Regions from separate parts of the Arthrobacter sp. UYEF36 genome, predicted to be linked through region 1. Evidence: predicted binding sites of a transcription regulator. Region 1 holds the regulator's gene; each other region holds the start of a gene.
What was found. The regulator HrcA, encoded in region 1, represses chaperone genes, less so after heat shock. The targets are predictions, from matches to a motif close to TTNGCACTCGNNNNNNNCGAGTGCNAA.
Positions count from the first base shown of each region.

Region 1 (7,070 bases):
AAGCGCGGCTGAACTCGGGACTGGAGATCGCCAGCCTGGGCGGACTGGGCGACACCGGGCGGCACGCCGTCGCCGGACTCATTGCCGACGGACTCGTGGATCCCGTGGCGGCCTTCCATGGCAGCCTCGTCCTGACGCTCAAGGGCCGGCTGCTCGCCGACGCCGTGGTCCGCAGGATCCTGCCGGACTAGGGAACCGCTCTCTGCTGGTCGAGCCGCGCTGAAACGGCGTGCAACGAGTCGTTCAGGCGGAGTGGATCAGGAAGGTTTCCAGGCAGGAGCCCTCGTCAGGCTCTCGCCAGTCCGTTTCTGCGGCGGGGATTTGGTGCCCGGCCGGGAATAGATACCAGTCCGGGAAGGCATCCACGGGCAGGTCCAAACCGGGGTCCGGGCCGGGATCCACGGGCAGGTCCAAACCGGGGTCCGGGCCGGGATCCACGGGCAGGTCCAAAGCGGGTCCGGGCCGGGATCCACGGGCACGCCTTGGCCCAAGTCCGTATCCGATTCCGGACTGTCGTGTGGCCATTGTGGTGGTTCCCAGTCCTGCTGTTCGCTGGGATAGTGCCGTCCTGAGGGTGAGGTCCAGCCCGGCGGTTTGTGTTTGCTGGCCCCGGATGGTGTCCAGCCGGAGCCGTGTTTGAGGCGGTGGTGCTTGCGGCACGGCTGTCCGAGGTTGGAGATCCCGGTGGTGCCGCCGTCGGCCCAGGCCAGCAGGTGGTCGGCCTCGTTGTCCAACGAGTGGTTGTTGCAGCCGGGGAAGGGGCACCGGCCGTCGCGGAGCCGGAGCCAGTGGCGCATAGCCTTCGTGAGCCGGTAGCTGGTCCTCCCGATTTCCAGCGGGGCCCCGTCCCGGATCCGTCAGGACCCGGTAGAAGGAACCCGCACCGTCGGCGACCAGACGGCGGGCCATCGACGGCGGGATCGGCCCGTACCCGTCGAGGGTCGCCGGTTCCTCCCCGGCGCCGATGAGGGACAGGACCGGGACGGTGACCAGGACCTGCGCCCGCGGGACCGGCACACCCCCGCACCCGCCGTTGTCATCGGCATCGGCATCGGCATCGGTACCGCCGGCGGTCCCGTCGGTGCCGAGGAGCAAGGTGGCGGCGACGTCGGCGCGGAGCTGGGTGAGGGTCCGGGTCTCGTCCGGGCCCTGCAGCGCGCGGGCGGCGGCGGTGGTCCGTTCCCAGATCCCCGCGGCGGTGTCGGCCGGGAGGTAGGCGGAGAGCCAGGCCATCCCGTCCCGGTCCGGGCAGTACTCGACCCGCCGGTCCGCAGCGCACCTGGTGTGGCGTTCTTCGATGCTGACCGGGTGGTGGCGTTCCCGCCACGCACGGGCCTTGGCGCGGAACCGTCCCGGGACGAGGTCCCCGGCCGGGCACCCCCTTGCCGGGTTGGGTGCGTCCGGGTCCAGGAAGTGCGCCTCCAATGCGGCCGCGCCGGCCGGGTCAAGGTTGCTGGTTTCCTCCACCATGATCCGGGCGTGGGCCCAGGAGATCGTCCCGGTCTGCAAAGCCGCCAGGGTCAGCGGCAGCACAGTCGTCAGGGCCTGGCTCTCACCCAGCAGGGCGCCGGCGGCGTTTTCGCTGACGGTCAGAGCGCACGCGACCTCGGCCACCAAAGCCATTTCCTGGACGGCGCGGTCGTGCGGGGACGCTCCCGGGGACGCCAGCGCCCGGGTCGCCTCCGCGTAATCCGCGGTGAACCTGACCTTCAACGCCGCGCTCCGGGCGTCCCTCCGGGCCAACTCCCCGAGCCCGCCCAGGCACGCATCCGCCAGATCCCGCAACGGATCAGTGCCCCGCAACGGATAGGAGTCTTGCGAAGGATCAGCGTCCCGCAACGGAAAAGAGTCTTGCGAAGGATGAGCGTCCTGCAGCCCTTCGCTGCCGGGGTCATCAGGACGGTCCCCACCGGCGCCCGAGGTGAAGGCATCAAGCGCAGCAACGGACGCGGCGACGGCCTCCCAGGCCTGCCTGCCCTCCGGACTCCATGCTGTCCTGCTATCCACACTTTCAGGATCTCAGGAGCCACCGACAATATTAGAAGGCCGCCTGCGTTGCAGCCCGACACCGGAACTGACCGACAACCGGCGAGGGGACAGGGTTCCAAAAGGCGGGTGTCCGGGTCCTTATACGTCTCCCATGCCCGGAAGGGCGGGACCAAAGCGAGGCTGCAGGCGGGGCGGGCGACCTTGGACGTACAGGCCAGGCTTGGGTGACCGATGTCAGGTAGTGAGCATTCCGGCCGCTGCCCACGGCCGTTGCGGCTACAGGCCTATTTGATCCAGCGCAGGTTGTATTCGTAGCGGTGCGGCTGGCCGCGGTTGACGTGGATGCCGGCCGCGACCGAGAAGCACGTCACGGCAATCCAGATGACCGTGGCCAGGACCGCGAAGATGTTGCCCACCACCGGGACGAAAACCAGCAGGTTGCACAGTACGGCAGCAATCGTGGGGGGCAGCGTGAAGTTGAGGGCTTCCTTGGACTCCTGGGCCGTGAACGGGCCGCGGTCCTTGAAGATCAGGTAGATCAGCAGCGCGGGAACGCAGCCCAGGATGCCGCCAAAGTGGGCCAGTGTGGCCCACTGCCGGTCCTCGTTGGCCGTGAGCGGCAGCGCATTCGCGGGAACGCCGTGGTACGGGGGCTGGCCATGGCCGGCCTGGTTGCCAGTGTGTTCGCGTGCGTTATCTGCCACGGTGTCGTCCTTCGGATTGCGGTGGTGCGTTGGTGCCTGGAGGTGCCAAGGCTGCGCCGGGAGCGTAGCCGCTGTACCAAGAATACTTGCTCGGGCGCCAATTCACGGATCGGCCCGCTGGCAGGGGAGCGCTGCAGGGCTCCTCAGGGAACAGTGAGGAAGTCAATGACCTCCTCCACCCGGCCCAGTAGGGAGGGCTCCAGATCGGCGTAGCTCCGGACCGCGCCCAGGAGCTTCTGCCAGCCCAGGCCGACGTCCTCCTTGGTGCTGTGCGGCCAGCCGAAGGCCATCAGGATGCCCGTCTTCCAATCCACGCCGCGGGGGATCACCGGCCACTGCTCGATTCCGAGTACGGCAGGCCGGATTGCCTGCCAGACGTCGACGTAGGGGTGGCCCACGATCAGGACGTTACCGGCCGCGCCGGGGGACGCCATCACAGCCTCGGCGATCCGGGATTCCTTGGAATCGGGAACCAGGTGGTCCACCAGCACCCCAAGCCGGCGCCCTGGCCCGGGCCCGAACGCCGCCACGGCACCGGCAAGGTCGTCGATGCCGTGCAGCGGCTCGACGACGATGCCCTCCGCCCGGAGATCGTCACCCCAGACCTTTTCTACGAGTTCGGCGTCGTGCTTGCCCTCCACCCAGATCCGGCTCGCTTTGGCCACCTGGGCGCGCTGGCCGGCCACCCGGACGGAGCCGGAAGCGGTTCTGGTGCCTGCGGTGCCTGCGGCGGCGGCCCGGGGCGCCGGCGGCATCAGCCGGATCGGCTGGCCCTCCAGCAGGAAACCGAAGCCGAGGCGGAAGGACCGGGATTTGCCGCGGCGGTCTTCAAGGGCCACGACGTGCATGCCGCCTGACTTCTCCACCCGGGTCACGGCGCCCACCCAGCCGGACTGCACATCTTCGAGCACCATTCCGCGCTCCACCTGCACTTCCGGCAGTTGGGTTTTGGCGGGGGCGGACAGGTCCTGGGGGCCCCAGTTCTGGTACGACATTGGCTACACACTGCTTTGCGCTCGGTTTGCTGCGGCGGGCTGTGCCCGAAAACACCCACCCCAGGAGGAACGCCCGGAGCGAATCCAATGCTAACAATGCGGCGACTCATATTAGACTGGTTAGCACTTAGGCATGTCGAGTGCTAATCAACACGTCTTGGTGCCAGGACAGCGTCAGGCGCGGCCGTCGAACGGCGGCACCGGATGCGGGACAGTCGATTGGAGGTGGAGGGTGAGCGAGCCACGCAAGCTCGAAGTGCTGCGCGCCATCGTGGAGGACTACGTCCACTCACGGGAACCCGTCGGCTCCAAAGCCCTCGTAGAGCGGCACCACCTCGGAGTGTCCAGCGCCACGATCCGCAATGACATGGCGGCTCTGGAAGACGAGGGCCTCATCACGGCACCCCACACCAGCGCCGGGCGCATCCCCACGGACAAGGGCTACCGGCTCTTCGTGGACCAGATTTCGGCGGTCAAGCCGCTCTCACCGGCGGAACGGCGCGCCATCCAGGCGCTGCTGGAGGGCTCCGAGGACCTCGACGACGTTCTGGACCGGACCGTCCGGCTGCTCTCGCAGCTGACCAACCAGGTTGCCGTTGTGCAGTACCCCCACCTCAGCCGCGCCAAGGTGCGGCATATCGAATTCGTCCTGCTGGCTCCCCGCAAGGTGCTCGCTGTGCTGATCGCGGACACCGGCAAGGTCGAACAGCGGGTCATTGACGCGGGGCAGGATCTTTCCGACGATGCCCTGTCCGAACTGCGCACACGGTTCCTCGGCAGCCTCTCGGGCACTCCGCTGAACCTGCTGCCGCAGACGCTGCAGTCGGTGATTGCCAGCTGCCCGCCCGCACGGCGCAGCGCCGCCCAGTCGCTGGCCCGCGGCCTTGAGGCGCTGGCCGCCAGCAGCCGCGAGGAGCGTATGGTCATGGCCGGGACCGCCAACCTGGCCCGCTCCAACGTCGACTTCCCGCTCAGCATCGGCCCGGTGCTGGAGGCCCTCGAGGAGCAGGTGGTCATGCTCCGCCTGCTGAGCGACATGGCCGAGGACCCGCGGGGCGTGACGGTCAGCATCGGCCGGGAAAACCCGTACGACGGCCTCGCGGAGGCCTCAGTAGTGGCGACGGGCTACGGCCCGGACGCCACGGCGAAAGTCGGAGTGCTGGGCCCCACCCGGATGGACTATCCGACCACCATGGCCGCCGTCCGGGCCGTGGCCCGCTACCTTTCGCGGATCCTCGGCCCCTGACGAACCGCGTCCACCCGACCGGCCCGACGGGCCGGCACCAGACTTCTTGCCCCTAACAGGCAGTGCCCCACCGGCAGTACAAAAAGGAAGAGATACAAACTTTGAGCAGCCATTACGACGTTCTGGGAGTCTCCCGCGAAGCTACCGGAGAAGAGATCAAGAAGGCCTACCGCAAGCTGGCGCGGACCCTCCACCCGGACGTGAACCCCGGGGATGACGCCTCGGACCGGTTCAAGGCCGTCACCCACGCCTACGAGGTGCTTTCCGATCCGCAGAAACGCCGGATCTACGACACCACCGGCAACGAGAACGGCACCGACAACGGCTTCGGCGGCGGCAGCTACGCCGGCCAGGGCTTCGCGTTCCAGGACATTTTCGAAACATTCTTCGGCGCCGGCGGCCAGGCTGGACCGGCCTCCCGGGTCCGCCGCGGCCAGGACGCCCTGATCAGCGTCCGGATCGAGCTGCGCGACGCAGTGTTCGGCGTCAACAAGAAACTCGAAGTGGACACGGCCGTCACCTGCCCCACCTGCGAGGGCTCATGCTGCCGGGACGGCAGCCACCCGGAACGCTGCGACATCTGCGGCGGCAGCGGCCTGGTCCAGCGCGCCGTGCGTTCCATCCTCGGCCAGGTCATGACCACGGCCCCCTGCGGGTCCTGCGAGGGCTTCGGCACCGTCATCAAGGACCCCTGCAACGAATGCGCCGGCCAGGGCCGGATCCGCAGCCGGCGCTCCCTGACCGTCAAGGTTCCCGCCGGCGTCGCCACCGGGACCCGCATCCAGCTCTCCGGGCAGGGCGAAGCCGGTCCCGCCGGCGGTCCCGCGGGCGATCTCTACGTCGAGATCCGGGTCGCCAACGACGCCACGTACGTGCGCGACGGCGACGACCTGCACGCCAGCCTCAACATCCCGATGACGGCCGCCGCGCTGGGCACCGAGCTGACCCTCGAGACCTTCGACGGCCAGCAGGAGATCGACGTCAAAGCCGGCACCCAGTCCGGGGAAATCATTACGCTCCGCGGGCTCGGCGTCACCCACCTGCGCGGCTACGGCCGCGGCGACCTCAAGGTCCACCTCCAGGTGGACACCCCCGCCAAGCTCGACCCCGCCCAGGAGGACCTGCTCCGCCAGCTCGCGAAGCTGCGCGGGGAACAGTTCACCGAAGGAAAGCTTGCAGCGAGCGGCGGGGTCTTCGCGAAGCTCCGGGACCGGCTCGGTAACCTGTAGCGGTGAGCAACCCCGTCTTCTTCACTGCCCCCGGCACCCTGGACGGGCTGGCCCCTGGTTCCGTCTTCGTCCTTGACGGACCCGAGGCCCGCCATGCAGTCACGGTGAAGCGCCTGGCCGCGGGGGAGACCGTGGACATCGCCGACGGCGCCGGCAAGCGCCTTACCGGCACCGTGGCCGCCGCCGCGCCCAACGAACTGACGGTGGAGTGCTCCGGGCTCTCCGACGAACCCCGGCCCGGGATCCGGCTCGTCCTGGTCCAGGCCCTCGCGAAGGGCGACCGGGACGAACTCGCCGCCGAAACCGCCACCGAATTGGGGATCGACGCCGTCGTCCCCTGGCAGGCGGAACGTTCGATTGTCCGCTGGAAGGCCGAACGTGCCGCCAAGGCGCACGCCAAGTGGCAGTCCGTCGTCACGGCGGCGGCCAAGCAGGCCCGCCGTGCCTGGATCCCGGAGGTCCGCCCCGCCGTCGACGGCGCCGGGCTGCAGGCGGCAGTGGCGGCGGCCGACCTCGCCATCATCCTGCACGAGGACGCCGTCCGGCCGCTGCGTCGGGTGCTGGAGGCCTGGCAGGACGCGGGCTTCGCCGGCGACGGGTCAAACGGGGGCCGCGAGGTGCTGCTGATCGTTGGACCCGAGGGCGGAATCAGCCCGCGGGAAGTGACCAGGCTCTGCGATGCCGGCGCGGTGACAGCCCTGCTGGGACACCATGTGCTGCGTTCCTCCACGGCCGGTCCCGCCGCCACGGTCCTCGCCAGCGACATCCTGGGCCGCTGGTAGCGTCCGCCGGTCCGTCCGCGGATAAAGAGCGGTCGACTGCTCCCCACCGGCCCCCTCGCCTCGCAAGCTCGGCCAGGGAACCCTGCCGGCGTGGGCCCAGACCGCCGTTCTGAGGGTTCAAAAGG
Region 1 is NZ_JBEPOX010000002.1:292,562-299,631, reverse strand. It holds gene hemW (radical SAM family heme chaperone HemW) at 1-191, shown strand, start outside; partial or broken gene ABIB29_RS05425 (HNH endonuclease signature motif containing protein) at 244-1,839, opposite strand; gene ABIB29_RS05420 (DUF4870 domain-containing protein) at 2,274-2,693, opposite strand; gene ABIB29_RS05415 (DUF3097 family protein) at 2,837-3,688, opposite strand; gene hrcA (heat-inducible transcriptional repressor HrcA) at 3,921-4,934, shown strand; gene dnaJ (molecular chaperone DnaJ) at 5,036-6,163, shown strand; gene ABIB29_RS05400 (16S rRNA (uracil(1498)-N(3))-methyltransferase) at 6,166-6,945, shown strand.

Region 2 (7,070 bases), on a different contig from region 1:
GGACCCACAGGGAGCTGCGCAGGGCGGTCCCTGACCGGGCGTGGCTGCGATAGGTCAGGAGGACGGTTTGCTCGCCCAGCCGGTCCGCGCCCAGCAGCTCCAGCTCGGCGGGGCCTCCCGGGTGCTCTTCGAGGGTCATCATCATGGCGTCCCGGGTCCAGATCCGGCCCGAGCTGCCGATTTCGGTGAAATCCGGGTGCAGCAGCACCCCGGTTCGGCCGAGGTCCGCGCGTGTTTCCGGCCGGAGGAGTTCGCGCTCCAGCGCCTCCACGATGGCTTCCGGGCTCGCGTCGGTGCCGGGGGCCGGGGTGGTGTCCTCGTCGAGCTCGCTGAAGAGGTCGGGTTCGTCGAAGAGCGACGGTTCGCCGAACAGCTGCCGCTGGCCGGTCAGCGCCGGCGCAGCCTGCACGGCCCGCGCGGCCTGGGGGGCTACGGGAGCGGCCTGTGCTGAGGGAACTTGCGCCTCGGCGGCGGCGCCGAAGCCGGGACCCTGGCGTACGGCGACGCCCTGCTGGTAGGCCGTCGCCGCGGCCCTGGCACGGTCATCCGCCGCCTCGTTGAGGTCATGCCCGGCATGGCCGCGCACCCATTCGAATTTGTACTTGCGGCCGACCAGAGCCTGGTCGATCTCCTTGAGCAGTTCGACGTTCATAACGGGCTTGCCGTCGGACTTGCGCCAGCCCTTGCGTTTCCAGCCCGGCATCCATTTGGTGACGGAATTGATGACGTACTGGCTGTCGCAGAGGATGTGCAGGTCTTCGCCCGGCAGGTGCGCGGTCGAGCGGAACAGATCCAACACGGCCATAAGCTCGCCCATGTTGTTGGTGCCGTGCGGCCATCCCCCCGCCCGCCAGCAGTCGTCGTTCACGTACCAGGCCCATCCGGCCGGGCCGGGATTTCCTAAAGCCGAACCGTCGGCCGCTGCTGTAATCGTCACTGCACTATCCTGCCAGACCGGCCGGGCCTTCAACGCCGACGGCGGCCCCACCCGAAGGAGGGACCGCCGTCGTTGAACTGGACGTTCAGCGCTGAACTGGTCAGCGCCGGAAGCCGGGTGGTTAGAAACCGCCCATGCCTCCCATACCGCCCATATCGTCGCCGCCACCCATGGCCGGGGAGTTCTTCTCCGGCTTGTCGGCCACAACAGCCTCGGTGGTGAGGAACAGGCCGGCGATGGAAGCCGCGTTCTGCAGGGCAGAGCGGGTGACCTTGACCGGGTCGTTGATGCCGGCAGCCAGCAGGTCGACGTACTCGCCGGTTGCTGCGTTCAGGCCGTGGCCTGCAGGCAGGCCGCGGACCTTGTCGACGACAACGCCGGGCTCAAGGCCTGCGTTGAAGGCGATCTGCTTCAGCGGTGCGTCGATGGCAACGCGGACGATGTTCGCACCGGTTGCCTCGTCGCCTTCGAGCTGCAGGTTGGCGAATGCCTTGGCGCCTGCCTGGATCAGGGCAACGCCACCGCCGGCGACGATGCCCTCTTCGACAGCAGCCTTCGCGTTGCGGACAGCGTCCTCAATGCGGTGCTTGCGTTCCTTGAGCTCGACCTCGGTTGCGGCACCGGCCTTGATGACTGCAACGCCGCCGGCCAGCTTGGCCAGGCGTTCCTGCAGCTTCTCGCGGTCGTAATCCGAATCGGAGTTCTCGATCTCGGCGCGGATCTGGGAAACGCGGCCGGCGATCTGGTCAGCGTCGCCTGCACCCTCGACGATGGTGGTCTCGTCCTTGGTCACAACGACCTTGCGGGCGCGGCCGAGGAGTTCGAGTCCGGCGGTCTCAAGCTTGAGGCCGACTTCCTCGGAGATGACCTGGCCACCGGTGAGGATGGCGATATCGGCGAGCTGCGCCTTGCGGCGGTCGCCGAAGCCCGGAGCCTTGACGGCGACGGACTTGAAGGTGCCACGGATCTTGTTGACGATCAGGGTGGCCAGGGCCTCGCCCTCGATGTCTTCGGCAATGATCAGCAGCGGCTTGGAGGACTGCATGACCTTTTCGAGGACAGCAACCAGTTCCTTGACGTTGGAGATCTTCGAGTTGACGATCAGGATGTACGGATCCTCGAGGACCGTTTCCTGGCGCTCAGCGTCGGTCACGAAGTAAGCGGAGATGTAGCCCTTGTCGAAGCGCATGCCTTCGGTGAGCTCCAGCTCGAGGCCGAACGTGTTCGACTCCTCGACGGTGATGACGCCTTCCTTGCCGACCTTATCCAGGGCTTCGGCAATCAGGGCGCCAATCTCGTTGTCACCGGCAGAGATGGACGCGGTGGCGGCAATCTCTTCCTTGGTTTCGATTTCCTTGGCAGAGGCCAGGAGCTCGCGGGTGACGGCTTCGACAGCCTTTTCGATGCCGCGCTTGAGGGACAGGGGATCAGCGCCGGCCGCGACGTTGCGCAGGCCTTCCTTGACCAGGGCCTGAGCCAGCACGGTGGCCGTGGTGGTTCCGTCGCCAGCGACGTCATCCGTCTTCTTGGCAACTTCCTTGACCAGCTCGGCGCCGATCTTCTCGTAAGGGTCGTCCAGCTCGATCTCCTTGGCGATGGAAACACCATCGTTGGTGATCGTGGGGGCGCCCCACTTCTTTTCGAGGACGACGTTGCGTCCACGCGGGCCGAGGGTGACCTTGACGGCGTCGGCGAGGATATTCAGGCCCCGCTCAAGACCGCGGCGTGCCTCTTCATCAAATGCAATGATCTTGGCCATAACGGCAGTAGTCCTTTCGGGACAGTCGTTAAGAATGAACCTTTGCTGCGGTGCCCGCGACGGACGATCCTTGCCCCGCGGCCTCTGTATGCCGCCGGGCCAGGGATCTCACCCCAGCCAGGTGTTTCTTTCGCTCCTGGCTCGCCTGCTTCAACTTCGCGGCCGGGCGAACCGGGCGTTGTTTTAGCAGTCAATACGCGGGAGTGCTAACTCAATAATTAGCACTCCCCCGGGGAGAGTGCAAGCAGTGGGTGCACCGGAATGCCCTGCATCGGCCCGCTGGCGGCACTGCGGCGCGACGCAATACGCTACGGGCGATTAACTCCCGTTGCTGCTGGCTGTCTCGCTGCCGCTCATGGTTGCCGTGTTGTCCGCACCGTAGGTGTAGAGGACGTAGTTCGCCGAGCTGACGTCGCCGTTGGCATCGAAACCGATCCGACCGGATTCACCGTCATAATCGGGTTTTTTGCCGTCCCGGAGAACGTCGAGGCACTCCTGGTAGCTCTTGCAGACCGTGGCTTCACCGGACGGCCCGGCGCCGCCCGGCGCCTGGACCCTGCCGCCCGAGACGCCGATCAGGCCGGCCGCGATGGAGGCTCCGGCGTCGTCCTGCTCAACAGCGGCCGCAATGGCTGCGAGGTTCACGGCGTCGTAGGTCTCGGCGGCAAACGTCATGTCCGAGAGCCCCGGATCCACGGAAACCAGTTCGGCTTGGAAGTGCGCGGAGGCAAAGGTCCCAGGCAGGATCCCCCGGGCACCGTCGAGGGCACTGGATCCAAGGCCTGGACCGTACTGGTTGACCGCCCCGTCGCTGAGGATGAGTTTCTTGCCGGCAACGCCGGCGTTGTTCAGTTCGGCGATAGCGCCCTGCGCCCCTGCCCGCGAGACCAGCACGACGGCGTCGGGAGCCGCCGCCTTCACGGCAGCCGCCGCCTGCTGCGCCTGGCCGGGGGCGAACCCGGCTACGGCGACGGACCCGAGGCCGGACTGCCGGGCGGCGGCGGCGACGGCGGTGGACACGTACTTGCCGTAGCTGCCCTCCTCGTACACCACGGCGAGGGTGGCGGCACCGCTGTCCTTGGCCAGTTTGACCAGCAAGGGTGCCTGCGCGACGTCGGCTGCAGAGGTCCGGAAATAGTAGCCGTTGCTCTGATAGCTGGTGAGCCCTCTGGCGGCATTGGCGGGGGAAATGATGGCGGTCTTGGCGTTGGAGAGGACATCGATGGCGGCAGGCGCCCGGCTTGAGTCCGTCGGACCGATGACGACGTCGGCTTTGGCCGCAACCAGCGCCTTGGCCTGCGCGGCGGTGTCCGCGCTGATGGTTTCCGGGAGCAGTTCCACCGGTTTGCCCTTGTGGCCGCCCGCGGCGTTGATTTCCTTGACGGCAAGCTTTGCGGCAGCCAGCTGGGGGGCGTTGAGGAAACTCTGCGGTCCGGTGTTGTCGAGGATCAGCCCGATCCGCAGGGTGCCGTCGCCGCTCGCGTCCGCCTGCGCCACGCGGGCGCCGCCGGTCGGACCCAGGCATGCTGTCAGGGTCAGGGCGGCCGTCGCGGCCAGGACCACGGCGCGGCCGGTCCGCAGTGCCGCAGCCCGGCGCCGGAGAGTCCTGCCGGTGGCCCGGCGGAGAACGGCCCGGTCGGCTGGGTCCTGCGGCGCGTGCGGCGCGTGCGCTGCGGCGTCGAAGGTCACTGGACGGGCCGGACGCTTTCGGCCTGCGGGCCTTTTTCGCCCTCGCCGACTTCGAGTTCCACGCGCTGCCCCTCGTCCAGGGCACGGTAGCCCTCCCCCGCAATGGCAGACCAGTGCACGAAGACATCGGCCCCGGAGCTGTCCACGGTGATGAATCCGTAGCCCTTCTCGGCGTTGAACCATTTGACGGTTCCCAATGCCATGGTGTCCACACTTTCAGTCGGCTGGCGGGCGGCCCACCACAATGTGGTCCGCGGATTGCAGTAAGCAGAATGCACACGCAGAATGCAAAACCAGACTGCAAACGCAGTCCGCAAATACTGTACCCACAGCCTCAGGCCGGAGCGCAGGGCGGCGGCGGTTCAGGAGGCCAATAGTTATTCAGGCGTAACCGGATCGGGCTACTGGAAACCGGGCGCCAGGACCACCACGAGCGGGAGCTGGAATTCGGCCGAGTCCACAACGGTCGGGATGCCGAGGAGTTTGCCAAGGGCTTCGGCGTTGACCTTCTGCGCGGCTCCGCTGTAGAAGATGACCGAGCGCTGCTGGGGCACACCGCCCCAGTTCCCCAGCGTGCCGATGGTCCAGCCAGCGGTGGAGACGGTTCCGCCTACGCGGTTCGCCAGCCCAGCGGTGGTGGTGCCGTTGAACACCGCTACCGGCTGGGTCTTGTCGACGACGGCGGCCGCGGAGGGGGTGGCGGACGCGGAGGGCGTCGCGGCGGCCTGCGGGCTGACGGGCGCCGCGCTCGACGGCGGCGGGGTGGAGGGCTCGGGGCTGGACGGGGCCTGGGTGGAGGCCGTGGGGGCGGGCGACGCGGCGGCGCTGCCGCCGCCCTGCTCGGCCGAAACAGCCATCGTTTCTCCGGCGGATGAGAATCCAAGCTTCGGCAGAAGCAGGAAGGCCACGAGGCCCACGGCCAGTGCGGCGGCTCCGACGGCCAGGATGGACCCCAGTCGGCGGCCACGGCGGGATTCGGCGACTGCCCGGTGGACACCCTGGCGTGTGGAGGTCTCCGGGACCCGATCAAATTCATCCCGAGCGTATTTGGTCATGGTAAAAACGACGTCCTTGCTGATTTCTGACGATGTGCCCACGCCGGCGTCCGCGCAGGAATCCGCGCCTCCGGCTGTGCTTTACGCGTCTGAGCCCAAGCGGCGAGCAGTGCGCGCACGTTGGCGTGACGTACGTAGTCTACGCAATCTCTTCACCAGCATGGGATCGTGGGCCAGCGCATCCTCGGTGTCGATGAGGGCATTCAGGATTTGGTAGTAGTGCGTGGCGGAGAGGTCGAAGAGCTCCCGGATGGCTTGTTCCTTGGCGCCGGCGTATTTCCACCACTGCCGTTCCAGCGCCAGCATCTGCTGGTCCCGGCTGCTCAGCGGCGACTCGGGGCTGATCCCGGCGGCAACAGATGCCGCCGTGGCAAGGTGCTCTTGCGCTTGTTCGGCCACGACACACTCCCTGACTGGATCCGGTGAAAGTCTTCACCCATGTTACGGGCGAATAACAGTGTTGTCATTTGCCTCCCTGCGAGAATAGGCCCCGTGCCTACCTCCGACTCCCTTGATTCCGACGCCCTGTTCGAGCTGGAGCCCGCAGTGACCCAGTCCGCCGGCTTCGCTGAGCTCGCCCGCCGGCCGTTGAGGGAGCTTGTGGCCGCCGACTGGGCCGAGGCGCTGGCGCCGGTGGAGGGGAAACTGCGCGATGTCCTGGCTTTCCTGGGCCGGGAAGTCGCCGAGGGCCACGAGGTCCTCCCGCCGCCGTCGAACGTACTGCGGGCGTTCGGGCAGCCGTTGGCGGACGTCCGGGTACTGATCGTGGGCCAGGACCCGTATCCGACGCCCGGCCATGCCGTCGGGCTGTCCTTTGCCGTGGACGGCGCCACCCGGCCCATCCCGCGCAGCCTGGCCAATATCTATAAGGAACTCGAGGCGGATCTGGGGCTGCCGCCGCGGGTCCACGGCGATCTCCGCGGCTGGGCGGAGCAGGGTGTGCTGCTGCTGAACAGGGTTCTCAGCGTCCGGGCCGGGGAGGCCGGATCGCACCGGAACAAAGGGTGGGAAGCCATCACGGCGGCAGCGATCAGCGCCGTGGCGGACCGCGTCACCGCCGACGGCTCCCCCGCGCCGCTTGTGGCGATCCTCTGGGGCCGCGACGCCGGGACCGTCCTTCCATTGCTGGGTTCCACACCGGTGATCTCCAGCGCCCACCCGAGTCCGCTCTCGGCCTCGCGGGGATTTTTCGGCTCCCGGCCGTTCAGCCACGCCAATACTTTGCTCCGGGAGCAAGGCGGCGGCACGGTGGACTGGGAACTCCCGCCCCTGCCCTAGCAGGCTTCACAGTCAGGGTTCCGCCCAGGGTTGTTGGCGGTTGTTGGCTAGGCTTGGCTTCATGACCTCAGTCCCCGCAGCCACTTCGGCCACCCGGAAATCCCGTCCGCAGACCAACCTCACGGTCCTGCGCCGCGAGCAGCTCTCGCCGCACATGGTCCGGATCATTGCCGGCGGGCCGGGCTTCGCCGGGTACGTGAACAACTCCTTCGTGGACCGCTACGTCAAGCTCGTCTTCCCGCAGCCCGGGATCGACTACCCGGAACCGCTGGACCTCTGGGAAATCCGGGAGTCCATGCCGCGCGATCAGTGGCCGCACACCCGGACCTACACCGTCCGCTGGGTCGACGAG
Region 2 is NZ_JBEPOX010000005.1:224,820-231,889, forward strand. It holds gene ABIB29_RS10140 (RNase H family protein) at 1-937, opposite strand, end outside; gene groL (chaperonin GroEL) at 1,059-2,696, opposite strand; gene ABIB29_RS10150 (ABC transporter substrate-binding protein) at 3,015-4,277, opposite strand; gene ABIB29_RS10155 (cold-shock protein) at 4,382-4,588, opposite strand; gene ABIB29_RS10160 (LytR C-terminal domain-containing protein) at 4,787-5,440, opposite strand; gene ABIB29_RS10165 (DUF3263 domain-containing protein) at 5,522-5,839, opposite strand; gene ABIB29_RS10170 (uracil-DNA glycosylase) at 5,933-6,718, shown strand; gene ABIB29_RS10175 (siderophore-interacting protein) at 6,780-7,070, shown strand, end outside.
Region 2: groL (chaperonin GroEL) is a predicted target of HrcA. The motif match lies at 2,880-2,906, and genes of this name have one in related genera.

Region 3 (7,070 bases), on a different contig from region 1:
CGGGCGGGTGGACACCACAGCGATGCACGGCGTCGCCAGCCGGCTCCAGGCCGCGGCGCGGGCCGGCGGCCGCAGCTGGCCCGGCCTGATCGGCGTCGACCAGGAAGGCGGTGTGGTGGCACGGCTGCGGGCGCCGCTCACCGAATGGCCCGCCCCGATGAGCTACGGCGCGGCGGGAAGCGGGCCGCTTGCCGCCGAGGCCGGCCAGGCCATGGCCTCCGAACTCGCGGCGCTGGGGTTCAACACCGATTTCGCCCCCACCTCCGACGTCACCATGGGTCCGGCCGATCCGACCATCGGGGCCCGGTCCATGTCCGGCGACGCCGACGCCGCATCCGGCTTCGGGGTCGCGTTTGCCCAGGGGATGCTGGCCGCGGGGCTGCTGCCGGCCGCGAAGCACTTTCCCGGCCACGGCTCGGTCAGCGTCGATTCCCATGCCCGGCTGCCGGTCCAGGGCGCAAGCCTGGACCAGCTCCGGGCCAAGGACCTCAAGCCCTTCCAGGCCGCCATCGACGCCGGCCTGCCGATGGTCATGACCGGCCACATCGCCGTGCCCGCGCTTGAGCCCGGCGTCCCCGCCTCCGTGTCCAAGGCGGCCTATGCCGAACTGCGGCGGATGGGATTCCAGGGTGTGGCCGTTACGGATGCGCTGAACATGGGCGCGGTCAAGGGACGGTACCCCAACGACTCCGCCGCGCCGCTGGCCCTTGCCGCCGGCGCCGACCTGCTGCTGATGCCCGCCAACGTCGACGCGGCCCATGCCGCGATCACCGCCGCCGTCCGCAGAGGTGCCCTGCCGCCCGAACGGCTGGCCGAGGCGGCGCAGCGCGTCGTCACCATGATGACCTGGCGTGCCCGCACGGGCGCGGGGCCCGGAACGGCGCCCGGCAGTGGTAGCGGCCTGTCGCGGGAAGTCTCCGCGGCGGCCATCACCGTGCTGGCGGGACCCTGCCAGGGGCCGATCGTGCCGGCCAGCGTCCGCGTGACGGGCGGCTCGGCCCAGGACCGGGCGCGGTTCATTGCCTCCGCCCGGGACGCCGGCATCAGCATCGGCGCGGGACCGCTCGTCTCGCTGATCGGCGCCTCGGCATCACCGGGTGCGCCGCACACGCCGGCGGATGTGGCGGTGGCGCTCGACGCGCCCTGGCCGCTGGCAGAGTCCACGGCCCCGGCCAGGATCGCACTCTACGGCAGGAGCCAGGGCGCTTTCGACGCGCTCGCCGCCGTGCTGGCCGGACATGCCAGGGCACCCGGAAAGCTTCCGGTCGCGGTCGGCTCCCAGCACCCGGGAACCGGCTGCGCGTAACATCAGGCCGGCGCGGGCCGGTCTGCGTCCGGGAGCGCGGCGGCCCGGCGGGACTGTCGTTTAATGGAGGGGTGCCCATCCTGAATAAAGACATGACCCTCTGCATCTCGCTCTCGGCCCGGCCGAGCAACAACGGGACGCGCTTCCACAACCACCTGTATGACCAGCTTGGCCTGAACTGGATCTACAAGGCTTTTGCCCCCACGGACCTCGGCCAGGCGATCGCCGGCGTGCGCGGCCTCGGAATCCGCGGCTGCGCCGTGTCGATGCCCTACAAGGAGGACGTCATTGCGCTCGTGGATGTGATGGACCCGTCCGCGAAAGCCATCGACTCGGTCAACACGATCGTCAACGACGGCGGCACCCTCACCGCCTACAACACCGACTACACGGCGATCGAGCAGCTGCTGCAACGCAACGCCGTGCCCTCGGCGTACTCGGTGCTGCTGAGGGGCGCCGGCGGCATGGCGAAGGCCACGGCCGCGGCACTGCGCGACGCCGGGTTCCGGGACGTCACCGTGATAGCCCGCAACGAAGAAGCGGGACGGGCGCTCGCCGGGCTCTACGGCTTCGCCTGGCGCGCTGACGTCGATGCCCTGACGGCCGACATGATCATCAACGTCACGCCTATCGGTATGGCAGGGAGTATGGCAGGCGGCTCCGACGCCGAGGCCCTGTCCTTCCCGCAGGAAGCAGTGGACGCCGCAACGGTGGTGTTCGACGTCGTCGCGCTGCCGGCCGAGACCCCGCTGATCAAGGCCGCCCGGGCGGCCGGGAAGACCGTGATCACCGGAGCGGAAGTGGCGACCATCCAGGCGCTCGAGCAGTTTGTGCTGTACACCGGGATCCGGCCCAGCGACGAGCAGGTCCGGGCCGCCGAGGACTTCATGCGGGCCCAGTAGCCCCCGGGGAAGCCGGGACTGCGGCCACCCGGTCCTAGGCCGGTTCCACCGAAACAGCCACCCTTTCCTCCCCGATCCGGGTGAGGACCAGGGTGGCTGTTTTCATGCCCTTGTTCTTGCCGCCGGCCCTGCCGCCGGCCCTGCCTCCGGTCCTCCCTCCGGTCCTCCCTCCCGGGAGGAGTTGCTTGCGCAGTTCCTCCGGAGTGACCGAGGTGCCGCGCTTCTTGATGTCCAGCACTCCGATGCCCTGGTCCTTGACCCAGGCCTTGAGCGCCTTGACGTTGTAGGGCATCACCTCCAGGACCTTGTAGGCCCGGGCAAAGGGGGTGTCCCGCAGTTCCGGGGCGCAGATGTAGGCGATGTGCTCGTCCACGAGGTGCCCGCCCAGCTGGAGCGCGACGTCGGCCACCAGCCCGGCGCGGATGACGGCGCCGTCGGGTTCATAGAGGTATCCCTCGACCGGTCCCACCGGGGCGACCGGGCCGCCGTCGAAGTCCTCGGCGCTGGTGAACTCCGCCGCGCCCGCGGGGCCCAGCAGCAGGGCAGCCCGCCGGATCCCCGGCCGCCGGACCGCGTTGAACCACAACGCGACTTCGGTGACGTCCCCGCCCACCGACACCCACTGGGCTTCGCAGTCCTTGGGCACCGAATCGTGCGGCATGCCGGGGCCCATCTTCACACCCACGGACAGGCCGGCCGCGGCCAGGGATTCGACGAAGGACAGCGGCGGGGAAAAGTCCTCCGGATCCCAGAGCCGCTTCGTGCCCGAGGTGGACGTGGTCCGGCGGGCCGGATCGAGCCAGACGCCGTCCATCCCGTCGAGGGCGACCGTGGTCGCATCGGAGTGGACCACGGTGGCGTTCCGGAACGGGATGAGGTTCATGGTGGCGCAGGCCGCCGTCGTCTCGTCGCTCTCCACCGCCGTGACCTGGATGTCCAGGGAGGCGAACGCCATGGCATCACCGCCGAGGCCGCAGCCAAGATCCGCCACATGCTGCACGCCGGCTTCCGCGAAGCGCTGCGCGTGCCGGGCCGCCACGGTGAGCCGGGTGGCCTGCTCCAGGCCGGCCTGGGTGAAGATCATCTGCCGGGCGAACTCGCCGAACTTGGCCTCGGCTTTGGTCCGCAGCCGCGACTGGGTGAGGGCGGCCGAGACGAGTTCGGGGGAGTGGCCGGCCTTCCGGAGGGAGGCGTTGAGCCGGAACGCCTCGTCCTCCCGGTAGGGCCCCAGCGACGCCAGCAGCTCCCAGCCCTCGGGGTTCAAAAGCGGGGCGATCTGGTCCTGCGGTGCGTCAGCCATGGGATCAAGCCTAGTTCAGCGCGGGGTGGAGCCGCGCGCCCGATAAGGTTGTCGGCATGGATGACAGCGGCACGGCAAACAGCGGCACGGACAGCGGCACGGACGAGAACTACCCGGAGAACGGCGCCGCCCAGCAGGACGCCGACGGCGGCCGTGGCGCCCGGCAGGGACTCGCCCGCTACGCCCGGCCGGCGCTGATCGCCGGCACCGTCATCGCGATCGTTTGCGTGGCGCTCCTGGTCATCATCTTCTTCCTGGACTCCTTCAACGCCACGGTCTACTCCGTCGGCGGCAAGGACGTCCAGGACACCACCGACGAGGCGAAGGCCATCCGGGAGAGCTACGCCGCGGTCCGCGCCGGCGCCGCCGTGTTCCTGGCCCTGGGTGCTGCCCTGGCCGCGGCGGCCGGCCTGGTGCTGTACCGGCACCGGAACGACGCCGGTGTCAACGACGGGGACAGCGGCGAGGACGTCGACTTCGAGGACCTGGGCGGCGCCTAACGGCAGGCCCCGCTGGCCTACCCCCCTTGCCGCTATACAGCCGCCGGCCCGCCCCCGCCCCCTCTGGACATGCCCAGTGTTCGGCGCCAGGCCTGGACATAGGGCCATTATGTCCAGTGCCCGGGGCCAGGGCTGAGCATGTCCCCGTGCCTGGCCTGGACGTGGTGCGCACGCCCCGCTGGACATGTCCAGTGTTCGGCGCCAGGCCTGGACATAGGGCCATTATGTCCATTGTCAGCGGCCAGGACTGAGCATGTCCCCTAGTGGATCGCGTTCACCGGGAACGAATTTCTGGCACTCACCTTGACCGAGTGCTAACTACTTACATAGAGTCGTCATTAGCACTCTCCCTAGGAGGGTGCTAACACCTGAAGCTTTACAGCCAGGCTGCTGCCGGCACCGCGACGACGGTCTGTACGCCTTGGCACCACAGCTTTGAAGTCCACGAATTTGCTGACGAAAAGGAGAGGTCATTGTCGGTCTCTATTAAGCCTCTTGAGGATCGTATTGTTGTCCGCCCGCTCGAAGCCGAGCAGACCACGGCTTCCGGCCTGGTTATCCCGGACTCCGCGCAGGAAAAGCCGCAGGAAGGCGAAGTTGTTGCAGTAGGCCCCGGCCGCTTTGACGACAACGGCAACCGCGTTCCGATCGACGTCACCATTGGCGACGTTGTGATCTACTCCAAGTACGGCGGAACTGAAGTCAAGACCGGCGGCACCGAGTACCTCGTGCTGTCCGCCCGCGACGTCCTGGCGATCGTCGTAAAGTAACTCTCTTGGACCCCGCGCCGCCGATCCTCCTTTGACGGGTCAGTTGCGCGGGGTTCTGTCTTTGAAAGGACAAAACCATGGCAAAGCAGCTTGCGTTTAACGACGCTGCCCGCCGGTCGCTTGAAGCCGGCATCGATAAGCTCGCCAACACGGTCAAGGTGACGCTTGGCCCGCGCGGCCGCAACGTCGTGCTGGACAAGAAGTGGGGCGCCCCCACGATCACCAACGACGGCGTCACCATCGCCCGTGAAGTCGAACTGGACGACCCGTACGAGAACCTTGGCGCGCAGCTTGCCAAGGAGGTCGCCACCAAGACCAACGATGTTGCCGGTGACGGCACCACCACCGCCACGGTGCTGGCACAGGCCCTCGTCAAGGAAGGCCTCCGCAACGTTGCGGCAGGCGCCGCCCCGGGCCAGATCAAGCGCGGCATCGAGGTCTCGGTTGAGGCCATCGCCGCCCGCCTGCTCGAAAACGCCCGCCCGGTCGAAGGCACCCAGGTCGCCAACGTCGCCTCCATCTCCGCCCAGAGCGACGAGATCGGCGAACTGCTGGCCGAGGCATTCGACAAGGTCGGCAAGGATGGTGTGATCACCATCGAGGAATCCTCCACCACGCAGACCGAACTGGTCCTCACCGAGGGCATGCAGTTCGACAAGGGCTACCTCTCCCCGTACTTCGTCACCGACGCGGAACGCCAGGAAGCTGTCCTCGAAGACGCCCTGATCCTGATCAACCAGGGCAAGATCTCCTCGGTCCAGGACTTCCTGCCGCTGCTGGAAAAGGCGCTGCAGAGCTCCAAGCCGCTCTTCATCATCGCCGAGGACGTCGACGGCGAGGCACTCTCCACGCTGATCGTCAACCGCATCCGCGGCACCCTGAACGTCGTCGCCGTCAAGGCGCCGGGCTTCGGTGACCGCCGCAAGGCCATGCTGCAGGACATCGCTACGCTCACGGGCGCCCAGGTTGTCTCGCCGGAACTGGGCCTCAGCCTGGACACGGTTGGCCTTGAGGTGCTGGGTACCGCCCGGCGCATCACCGTCACCAAGGACAACACCACCATCGTGGACGGCGCCGGTTCGGCAGAGGACGTCGCAGCCCGGGTTTCCCAGCTGCGCGCCGAGCTGACCCGCACGGACTCCGACTGGGACAAGGAAAAGCTGCAGGAACGCCTGGCCAAGCTGGCCGGCGGCATCGGCGTGATCAAGGTCGGCGCTGCCACCGAGGTCGAGCTCAAGGAAAAGAAGCACCGCATCGAGGACGCCGTGTCCTCGACCCGCGCTGCCCTGGAAGAAGGCATCGTCGCCGGCGGCGGCGCCGCCCTCATCCACGCCCTCAAGGCGCTGGACGAGGACCCGGCCGTCCAGGGGCTCGAGGGCGACGCGGCAGCTGCTGTCGGCATCGTCCGCCGGGCACTGACCCAGCCGCTGCGCTGGATCGCCCAGAACGCCGGCTTCGACGGCTACGTCGTCGTCGCCAAGGTCGCCGAATCCGCCAACAACCAGGGCTTCAACGCCAAGACCGGCGAATACGAAGACCTGATCGCTGCCGGCGTCATCGACCCCGTGAAGGTGACGCGTGCGGCCCTCCGCAACGCCGCTTCCATCGCGGCACTGGTGCTCACCACGGAAACCCTCGTGGTCGAGAAGCCTGCCGAGGAAGACCAGCACGCAGGACACCAGCACTAGCATCAAGCCATAGCAGTCAGGGCCGGTCCGGCATCAGCCGGGCCGGCCTTTGCTGTACCCGCCGCAGGTTGGTGTGGACACGTTTCGCCGGGACCGGCAAACTGGCAGGCAAGGACGCACAGGAACGCCGCCACCGGGAAGAGGACTCGATGGAGCACCTCAGCCGATTCGCCCGCGAATTCGTCAAGGCACTGAGGAACCTGCTGCCCATCGTCGTCGTCGTTGTCGTGTTCCAGGCGCTGGTGTTCCGCAGCATGCCGGATGATCCGCTGGTGTTGGTTGCCGGGCTCCTGATTGTGGCGGCCGGCATTGCGTTGTTCCTGCACGGCCTGGATCTGAGCGTCTTCCCCGTGGGCAAAAACCTGGCCAACCAGTTCGTCCGGCGCGGTGCCCTCGGACTCCTGCTGCCGTTCGGATTCGCCATCGGCTTCGCGGCCTCAGTGGCCGAGCCTGCCGTGATCGCGGTGGCCGAGCAGGCACAGATCGTCAGTGACGGCCGGATCAGCGCCCTGGTGCTGCGTTTCGTCATCGCCATCTCCGTGGGCCTGGTCCTGATGGTGGGCATCCTGCGCGTTCTGCGCGGCTGGGCGGTCTACAAACTGCT
Region 3 is NZ_JBEPOX010000001.1:309,020-316,089, forward strand. It holds gene ABIB29_RS01540 (glycoside hydrolase family 3 N-terminal domain-containing protein) at 1-1,306, shown strand, start outside; gene ABIB29_RS01545 (shikimate 5-dehydrogenase) at 1,378-2,208, shown strand; gene ABIB29_RS01550 (THUMP-like domain-containing protein) at 2,243-3,508, opposite strand; gene ABIB29_RS01555 (hypothetical protein) at 3,565-4,008, shown strand; gene groES (co-chaperone GroES) at 4,482-4,778, shown strand; gene groL (chaperonin GroEL) at 4,856-6,466, shown strand; gene ABIB29_RS01570 (DUF1538 domain-containing protein) at 6,538-7,070, shown strand, end outside.
Region 3: groES (co-chaperone GroES) is a predicted target of HrcA. The motif match lies at 4,300-4,326, and genes of this name have one in related genera.